2 regions of the Streptomyces sp. NPDC050508 genome follow, and region 2 is predicted to be linked to the other one. Evidence: predicted binding sites of a transcription regulator. Region 2 holds the regulator's gene; the other holds the start of a gene.

Region 1 (4,415 bases), on a different contig from region 2:
ATCGAAGCGGGCCCCGCGAACATCTGGCGGTACGCGCCCCTCCTGCCCGTCCCCGCCGACGTGGCCGACAAGCCGAACATCAACCCCGGCTGGACCAAGCTCGTCCAGGCCGACAACCTCGCCCGCGAACTGGGCGTCGACGCGGGCAAGTTGTTCGTCAAGGACGACTCCGGCAACCCGACGCACTCCTTCAAGGACCGCGTCGTAGCGCAGGCCATCGAGGCCGCACGCGCCTTCAACTTCACCACCCTCTCCTGCTCCTCCACCGGCAACCTCGCCGGCGCGGTCGGTGCCGCCGCCGCCCGGGCCGGCTTCCGCTCCTGCGTGTTCATCCCGCACGACCTGGAGCAGGGCAAGGTCGTCATGGCCGCGATCTACGGCGGCGAGCTCGTCGGCATCGAGGGCAACTACGACGACGTGAACCGCTTCTGCTCCGAGCTGATCGGCGACCCGGCCGGCGAGGGCTGGGGCTTCGTCAACGTCAACCTGCGGCCGTACTACGCGGAGGGCTCCAAGACGCTGGCGTACGAGATCTGCGAGCAGCTCGGTTGGCAGCTTCCGGACCAGCTCGTGGTTCCCATCGCCTCCGGGTCGCAGCTCACGAAGATCGACAAGGGGCTGCAGGAGCTGATCAAGCTCGGGCTCGTCGAGGACAAGCCGTACAAGATCTTCGGCGCGCAGGCGGAGGGGTGCTCGCCGGTGTCCGTCGCGTACAAGGCGGGACATGACGTCGTACGTCCGCAGAAGCCGAACACGATCGCCAAGTCGCTGGCTATCGGGAACCCGGCGGACGGGCCGTATGTCCTCGACATCGCTCGGCGGACCGGTGGGGCTGTTGAGGACGTCAACGACGAGCAGGTTGTCGACGCGATCAAGTTGCTTGCGCGGACCGAGGGGATCTTTGCGGAGACCGCCGGTGGTGTGACGGTGGGTGTCGCTAAGAAGCTGATCGAGAACGGGTTGCTGGATCCGACGTTGACCACGGTTGTGCTGAACACCGGTGATGGGCTCAAGACGTTGGACGCGGTTGCCGGTACCGGGCTCACTGCGACTATCCGACCCAGCCTTGAGTCGTTCAGGGAAGCTGGACTCGCGTCCTAGCGTCGTTCTTTGGCTGCGGGCCGGTGGGGGCTGGTCGCGCAGTTCCCCGCGCCCCTAGGGCAATCATCTGACCGGAGGTTTCATCGTGAGCGTTAGTGTCCGCATCCCTACCATTCTCCGCACCTACACCGGCGGGCAGGCCGAGGTCTCCGCCGAAGGTGCCACCCTTGCTGAGGTCATCACCGACCTTGAGAAGAACCACACCGGGATCTCCGCCCGGGTCCTGGACGATCAGGGCAAGCTGCGGCGGTTCGTCAACGTGTACGTGAACGACGACGACGTGCGGTTCGAGCAGGGGCTGGAGACGGCGACTCCGGACGGGGCCGGCGTCTCGATCATTCCGGCCGTTGCCGGTGGCTGATAATTACCCTCGGTAACGCCGATTACTGAGAGTTCATCGAATTGCCCCCTCCGTGAGAGAAGCGGAGGGGGCAATTCTGTAGGGTTGAGCGGGGTACAGTTGGGGAACCCGCTCCACTCCGCATGCCGGACGCATATGAGTACCGGCTCCGCGTGCGATGAGAAGTAGCCAAAGTGTGCAGGTATTTTGCGCCTTATGTTCCCTTTGTCGGGCCCGACTTGCCCTGAAGTCGGACGAATTCTCCGTACATTCCCGACCGGTCCTGCCCGGAATTCTCGTCGGATTGACCTGTTGCAGAGGGCAGTTGGACGGATACATTCGGCCGCGGTCGACGCGTTCCGGCGCACGCCCCCAATCCTGTGGGGGGTGAGGTCTGACCCGGATCCGCGAAGTGTGGATCCGTGCAAGGGCCAGTAATAGGGGAGTTAGGCATGGCTCAGGGCACCGTCAAATGGTTCAACGCGGAGAAGGGGTACGGCTTCATCGCGGTCGACGGTGGTGCGGATGTTTTCGTCCACTACAGCGCGATTCAGATGGACGGCTACCGCACCCTGGAAGAGGGTCAGCGGGTCGATTTCGAGATCTCGCAGGGTCAGAAGGGGCCGCAGGCGGACATGGTCCGGCTCGCGACCAGCTGAAGCACGCGCCGACGAACAGCAGCGACGTTCTTCGTTCCTGACCGAAGGGCTCGTACTCCTGGGGGGCACCTCCTGGGGTACGGGCCCTTCGGCATGCCCGGCGCGTGCCTCGCGCGCCCCCGCGAGGGAGGGCCCAGAACCCGAGAGCCGCTTGCACTCGACCATGCCGAGTGCTAATCATTGGCGTTAGCACTCTGCAGGTGAGAGTGATAACGAAGGATCGGGTCGGTGAGGCCCGCAGGCCAAGTGGTGCAAGGAATCACGGGGCAGGCGAGCCGTCCGTCGCGGGCGCCAGCGCGGTCCGGAGCAATCCACCCCAGTCCGGGAGGACCACTTCACATGGCCAAGATCATCGCGTTCGACGAGGAGGCGCGGCGAGGCCTTGAGCGCGGCATGAACCAGCTCGCCGACGCCGTCAAGGTCACCCTCGGCCCCAAGGGCCGCAACGTCGTCCTTGAGAAGAAGTGGGGCGCCCCCACGATCACCAACGATGGTGTCTCCATCGCCAAGGAGATCGAGCTGGAGGACCCGTACGAGAAGATCGGCGCCGAGCTGGTCAAGGAAGTCGCCAAGAAGACGGACGACGTCGCCGGTGACGGTACGACCACCGCGACCGTCCTCGCCCAGGCCCTCGTCAAGGAAGGCCTGCGCAACGTAGCCGCGGGCGCCAACCCGATGGCTCTCAAGCGCGGTATCGAGAAGGCCGTCGAGGCCGTCTCCGGTGCCCTCCTTGAGCAGGCCAAGGACGTGGAGACCAAGGAGCAGATCGCTTCCACCGCCTCCATCTCCGCCGCCGACACCCAGATCGGCGAGCTCATCGCCGAGGCGATGGACAAGGTCGGCAAGGAAGGCGTCATCACCGTCGAGGAGTCCCAGACCTTCGGTCTTGAGCTGGAGCTCACCGAGGGTATGCGCTTCGACAAGGGCTACATCTCGGCGTACTTCGCCACCGACATGGAGCGTATGGAGGCGTCGCTCGACGACCCGTACATCCTGATCGCCAACTCGAAGATCGCCAACGTCAAGGACCTGCTCCCGCTCCTGGAGAAGGTCATGCAGTCGGGCAAGCCGCTGCTGATCATCGCCGAGGACGTCGAGGGCGAGGCCCTGTCCACGCTGGTCGTCAACAAGATCCGCGGCACCTTCAAGTCCGTCGCCGTCAAGGCTCCGGGCTTCGGTGACCGTCGCAAGGCCATGCTCGGCGACATCGCCATCCTCACGGGCGGCGAGGTCATCTCCGAGGAGGTCGGCCTCAAGCTGGAGAACGCGACCGTGGACCTGCTGGGTCGCGCTCGCAAGGTCGTCATCACCAAGGACGAGACGACGATCGTCGACGGCTCGGGCTCGGCGGACCAGGTTGCCGGTCGCGTCAACCAGATCCGCGCCGAGATCGAGAACAGCGACTCGGACTACGACCGCGAGAAGCTCCAGGAGCGCCTCGCCAAGCTCGCCGGCGGCGTCGCCGTCATCAAGGCGGGCGCGGCCACCGAGGTCGAGCTCAAGGAGCGCAAGCACCGCATCGAGGACGCCGTTCGCAACGCGAAGGCGGCCGTCGAGGAGGGCATCGTCGCCGGTGGCGGCGTCGCGCTCATCCAGGCCGGCAGCGTCTTCGAGAAGCTTGAGCTCGAAGGTGACGAGGCCACCGGTGCCGCGATCGTGAAGCTGGCCCTTGAGGCCCCGCTGAAGCAGATCGCTGTCAACGCCGGCCTCGAAGGCGGCGTCGTGGTGGAGAAGGTCCGCAACCTCACCCCGGGTCACGGCCTCAACGCCGCGACCGGCGAGTACGTGGACCTCATCGCCGAGGGCATCATCGACCCGGCGAAGGTGACGCGCTCTGCCCTGCAGAACGCCGCCTCCATCGCCGCGCTGTTCCTCACCACCGAGGCCGTCATCGCCGACAAGCCCGAGAAGGCCGGTGCCGGCGCGGGTGCCGGCGGCGGCATGCCGGGCGGTGACATGGACTTCTGATCGACCTCTGGTTGATCAACGGTCTTACCGAGGGCGGTACTTCCTGCTTCTGGCGGGGGGTACCGCCCTCGGGCGTGTCCGGGATCACAGGGTGCGGAGCGGGACGATCGGAATGAGGGACTTGGCCCGGAGGTTGTCGTTGACGCATGATCGATGCATACGCACATACCACCTGGTACCTGGTTATCCCGAGGAGCCCCCACTCGTGTCTACGACCGCCCCCGCCTCCCGAGCGGCCGAAGTCCTCGCCCGCCCGATCACCCTCAACGGCCTGACCGTCCCGAACCGGATCGTCATGGCGCCGATGACCCGGCAGTTCTCGCCGGGCGGGGTGCCTGGTGAGGACG
Region 2 (4,415 bases):
GGAGCAGGTGGTCCACCAGGATGCCCAGGCGGGCGTCCGGGCCCGGAGCGAACTCCGCCACGATGGCCGGCAGGTCGTCGACGCCCTCCAGGTACTCGACCACCACGCCCTCGATGCGCAGGTCGTCGCCCCACACCCGCTCGACGAGCTCGGCGTCGTGCCGGCCCTCCACGTAGATCCGCCCGGCGCGAGCCACGCGCGCGCGTGCACCGGGGACGGCCACCGAACCGGATGCCGTACGAGTGGGCCGTAGCGGACTCGACACAGGCCTGACCAGGGTGACCACCCTGCCCTCCAGCAGGAAGCCCCTCGGCTCCATCGGGAACACCCGGTGCTTGCCGAAGCGGTCCTCCAGGGTGACCGTGCCGGCCTCGCAGCGGATCACCGCGCCGCAGAAACCGGTGCCCGGCTCCTCGACCACCAGGCCCGCTTCCGCGGGGACCTCGGGGGCGGGCTTGGGCTTCTTCCACGGTGGGGTCAGGTCGGCGGAGTACTGGCGCATTCGGATGACGATAGGAGAACCCCGACAGGCGTCACCGCGACACGCCGAAACGCGTTGCCAACGCGTCCCGTTGGGCCCGTACGAACCCCGCGTCCACCACCGCTCCGTGACCGGGCACGTACAGCGCGTCCTCCCCGCCCAGGGAGAGGAGCCGGTCAAGCGCCGCAGGCCAGTGCGACGGTACGGCGTCGGGGCCCGCCTGGGGTTCACCGGACTCCTCGACCAGGTCGCCGCAGAACACGACCGCCGGGGAGCCGGGGACGAGGACCGCGAGATCGTGGGCCGTGTGTCCGGGGCCGACGTCGGCGAGCAGGGCCTCCCGGTCGCCGCCCAGGGGGAGTGCCAACTCGTCCGACACCTGGTGACGCGGGTACGTCAGAGCGGCTACGGCCTCGTCGGCCACGCGCGCGTGCAGCCCGTTTCGGACAGCGTCCGTCCGTAGATCCTCGCGCTCGCGCGTCAACACGTGCTCCACGCCCGCCGCGCCGAACACCTCCGCGTCCGTGAACGCCGCAGCCCCGAAGACATGGTCGAAATGGGCGTGGGTGAGCGCGAGATGGGTCACACGGTGCCCGGCGAGCGCCTGCGCCTCCGTACGCAACCGCGCGCCCTCCGCCGGACTCGACCCGGCGTCGATCATCAGCGCCGAACCCGCCCCGACGACCAGCCCGACCGTGCAGTCCCAGCCAGGCAGCCGGCACCGCCCCACCCCGGCGGCCAGCCGCTCCCACCCCGCCTCTTCCCAAGTCACCGTCATACGGCGACGCTAACGGTGACGGTACCCAGGGCGTGACATCGCAGGACCGGCCTTGCCCGGGGTGTACCCCACGGCCGTACACTGGGCCGGGGAACGCTGGCACTCGCGCGCACAGAGTGCCAGAAAAGGGCGGGCTCGCGACAAGCGGCGACAAAGGCGACCAGAACTGGAGGTGTGCGCGATGCTCAGCGAACGCAGGCTTCAGGTGCTGCGCGCCATCGTCCAGGACTATGTCGGCACCGAGGAGCCGGTCGGGTCCAAGGCGCTCACCGAGCGGCACAGCCTCGGCGTCTCCCCGGCGACCGTGCGCAACGACATGGCGGCCCTGGAGGACGAGGGGTACATCGCCCAGCCGCACACCAGCGCCGGGCGGATTCCGACCGACAAGGGCTACCGGCTGTTCGTCGACAAGCTCGCCGGCGTCAAGCCGATGACCGGCCCCGAGCGCAAGGCCATCCAGAACTTCCTCGACGGCGCGGTCGACCTCGACGACGTCGTGGGCCGTACGGTCCGGCTGCTCGCGCAGCTCACCCGGCAGGTCGCCGTCGTGCAGTACCCCTCGCTGACCCGCTCGACCGTCCGGCACGTGGAGCTGCTGTCGCTGGCCCCCGCGCGCGTGATGCTCGTGCTGATCACCGACACCGGGCGGGTCGAGCAGCGCATGGTCGACTGCCCGGCCCCGTTCGGGGAGAGCTCGCTCGCGGATCTACGCGCGCGGCTCAACAGCCGGATCGCGGGCCGCCGCTTCGCGGACGTACCGCAGCTCGTGCAGGACCTGCCGGAGGCCTTCGAGAACGAGGACCGCGGCACGGTCGCGACGGTGCTCTCCACCCTCCTGGAGACCCTCGTCGAGGAGACCGAGGAGCGATTGATGATCGGCGGCACCGCCAATCTCACCCGCTTCGGACATGACTTTCCCCTCACCATCCGCCCCATCCTGGAAGCACTTGAGGAACAGGTCGTTCTCCTCAAGTTGCTTGGTGAGGCGGGGGATTCGGGCATGACCGTACGGATCGGTCACGAGAACGCCTACGAGGGACTCAACTCCACATCGGTGGTGTCGGTCGGCTACGGTTCGGGCGGCGAGGCAGTCGCCAAGCTCGGCGTGGTCGGACCGACCCGCATGGATTACCCGGGAACGATGGGAGCGGTACGCGCAGTGGCACGGTACGTCGGACAGATCCTGGCGGAGTCCTAAGTGGCCACGGACTACTACGCCGTTCTCGGCGTGCGTCGCGACGCGTCGCAGGATGAGATCAAGAAGGCCTTCCGTAGGCTCGCGCGCGAGCTGCACCCGGACGTGAATCCGGATCCGAAGACCCAGGAGCGGTTCAAGGAGATCAACGCCGCTTACGAGGTGCTCTCGGACCCGCAGAAGAAGCAGGTCTACGACCTCGGCGGCGACCCCCTCTCGCAGGCGGGCGGCGCGGGCGCGGGCTTCGGAGCCGGTGGCTTCGGGAACTTCTCGGACATCATGGACGCGTTCTTCGGTACGGCGTCGCAGCGCGGACCGCGCTCGCGCACCCGCCGCGGCCAGGACGCCATGATCCGGCTGGAGATCGAGCTCGACGAGGCCGCCTTCGGCACGACGAAGGACATCCAGGTCGACACGGCCGTCGTCTGCAACACCTGCAACGGCGAGGGCGCGGCCCCCGGCACCTCCGCGCAGACCTGTGACATGTGTCGCGGTCGCGGTGAGGTCTCGCAGGTGACCCGGTCCTTCCTGGGCCAGGTCATGACGTCCCGCCCCTGCCCCCAGTGCCAGGGCTTCGGCACCGTCGTGCCGACACCGTGCCCGGAGTGCGCCGGTGACGGCCGCGTCCGCTCGCGGCGCACCCTCACGGTCAAGATCCCGGCCGGTGTGGACAACGGCACGCGGATCCAGCTCGCGGGCGAGGGCGAGGTCGGCCCCGGTGGCGGCCCCGCCGGTGACCTGTACGTCGAGATCCACGAGCTGCCGCACGCGATGTTCCAGCGCCGCGGCGACGACCTGCACTGCACGGTCACCCTCCCGATGACGGCGGCGTCCCTCGGCACGAAGGTGCCGTTGGAGACGCTGGACGGCATGGAGGAGGTCGACATCCGCCCGGGCACCCAGTCCGGCCAGTCGATCCCGCTGCACACCCGAGGCATCACGCATCTGCGCGGCGGCGGCCGGGGCGACCTCATCGTCCACGTCGAGGTCACCACCCCGACCAAGCTGGACGTGGAGCAGGAACGTCTACTCCGGGAGCTGGCGAAGCTGCGCGGCGAGGAGCGGCCCATGGGGACGTTCCAGCCGGGTCAGCAGGGCTTGTTCTCCCGGCTGAAGGACGCGTTCAACGGTCGCTGACCGTGGGTTCGAAGAGCGCCGACCGCCGGGCATGCGCCTGTCCTATGCCGGGCGGAAGGCCGGATTCGGACTTGTTCGGAGGACGTGACAACATGCCGTCATGTCCTCCGCACTGACCGATCTCTTCCCTCATCCGATCGTGCAGGCCCCCATGGCGGGCGGTGTCTCCGTCCCGCGCCTCGCGGCCGCCGTGTCCGAGGCCGGCGGGCTGGGATTCCTCGCCGCCGGGTACAAAACGGCCGACGGCATGTACCAGGAGATCAAGCAGCTGCGGAGCCTGACGGCCCGCCCCTTCGGCGTGAACCTGTTCATGCCGCAGCCGGAGTACGCGGACAAGGCCGCCGTCGACGTCTACGCCCACCAACTGGCCGGTGAGGCCGCCTGGTACGAGACGGAGCTCGGCGACCCGGACAGCGGCCGCGAGGACGGCTACGACGCCAAGCTGTCCGTCCTGCTCGACAACCCGGTGCCGGTGGCCTCCTTCCACTTCGGCATCCCCACCCATGACGTACTGGACTCGCTGCGCCGGGCCGGCACCTTCACCCTCGTCACCGTCACCACCGTCGAGGAGGCCCTCGCCGTGGAGCGGGCCGGTGCCGACGCGGTGATCGCGCAGGGCGTCGAGGCCGGCGGCCACCAGGGCACCCACCGCGACCTCCCTGAGAACGACGGCTCCGGCGTCGGCCTGCTCTCCCTCGTCGCCCAGATCCGCGAGACGGTGAGCCTCCCGATCGTCGCCGCCGGCGGTCTGATGCGCGGCAGCCAGATCGCCGCCGCCCTCGCGGCGGGCGCGAGAGCGGCCCAGCTCGGCACGGCGTTCCTCG

Evidence for each region. The regulator HrcA, encoded in region 2, represses chaperone genes, less so after heat shock. The targets are predictions, from matches to a motif close to TTNGCACTCNGNNNNNCNGAGTGCNAA.
Region 1: groL (chaperonin GroEL) is a predicted target of HrcA. The motif match lies at 2,251-2,277, and genes of this name have one in related genera.

Annotation. Positions count from the first base shown of each region.
Region 1 is NZ_JBFAJJ010000009.1:239,281-243,695, forward strand. It holds gene thrC (threonine synthase) at 1-1,101, shown strand, start outside; gene AB0I69_RS26360 (MoaD/ThiS family protein) at 1,187-1,462, shown strand; gene AB0I69_RS26365 (cold-shock protein) at 1,894-2,100, shown strand; gene groL (chaperonin GroEL) at 2,440-4,068, shown strand; gene AB0I69_RS26375 (NADH:flavin oxidoreductase) at 4,274-4,415, shown strand, end outside.
Region 2 is NZ_JBFAJJ010000007.1:203,623-208,037, forward strand. It holds gene AB0I69_RS21835 (DUF3097 domain-containing protein) at 1-502, opposite strand, end outside; gene AB0I69_RS21840 (MBL fold metallo-hydrolase) at 534-1,259, opposite strand; gene hrcA (heat-inducible transcriptional repressor HrcA) at 1,441-2,457, shown strand; gene dnaJ (molecular chaperone DnaJ) at 2,458-3,591, shown strand; gene AB0I69_RS21855 (nitronate monooxygenase) at 3,692-4,415, shown strand, end outside.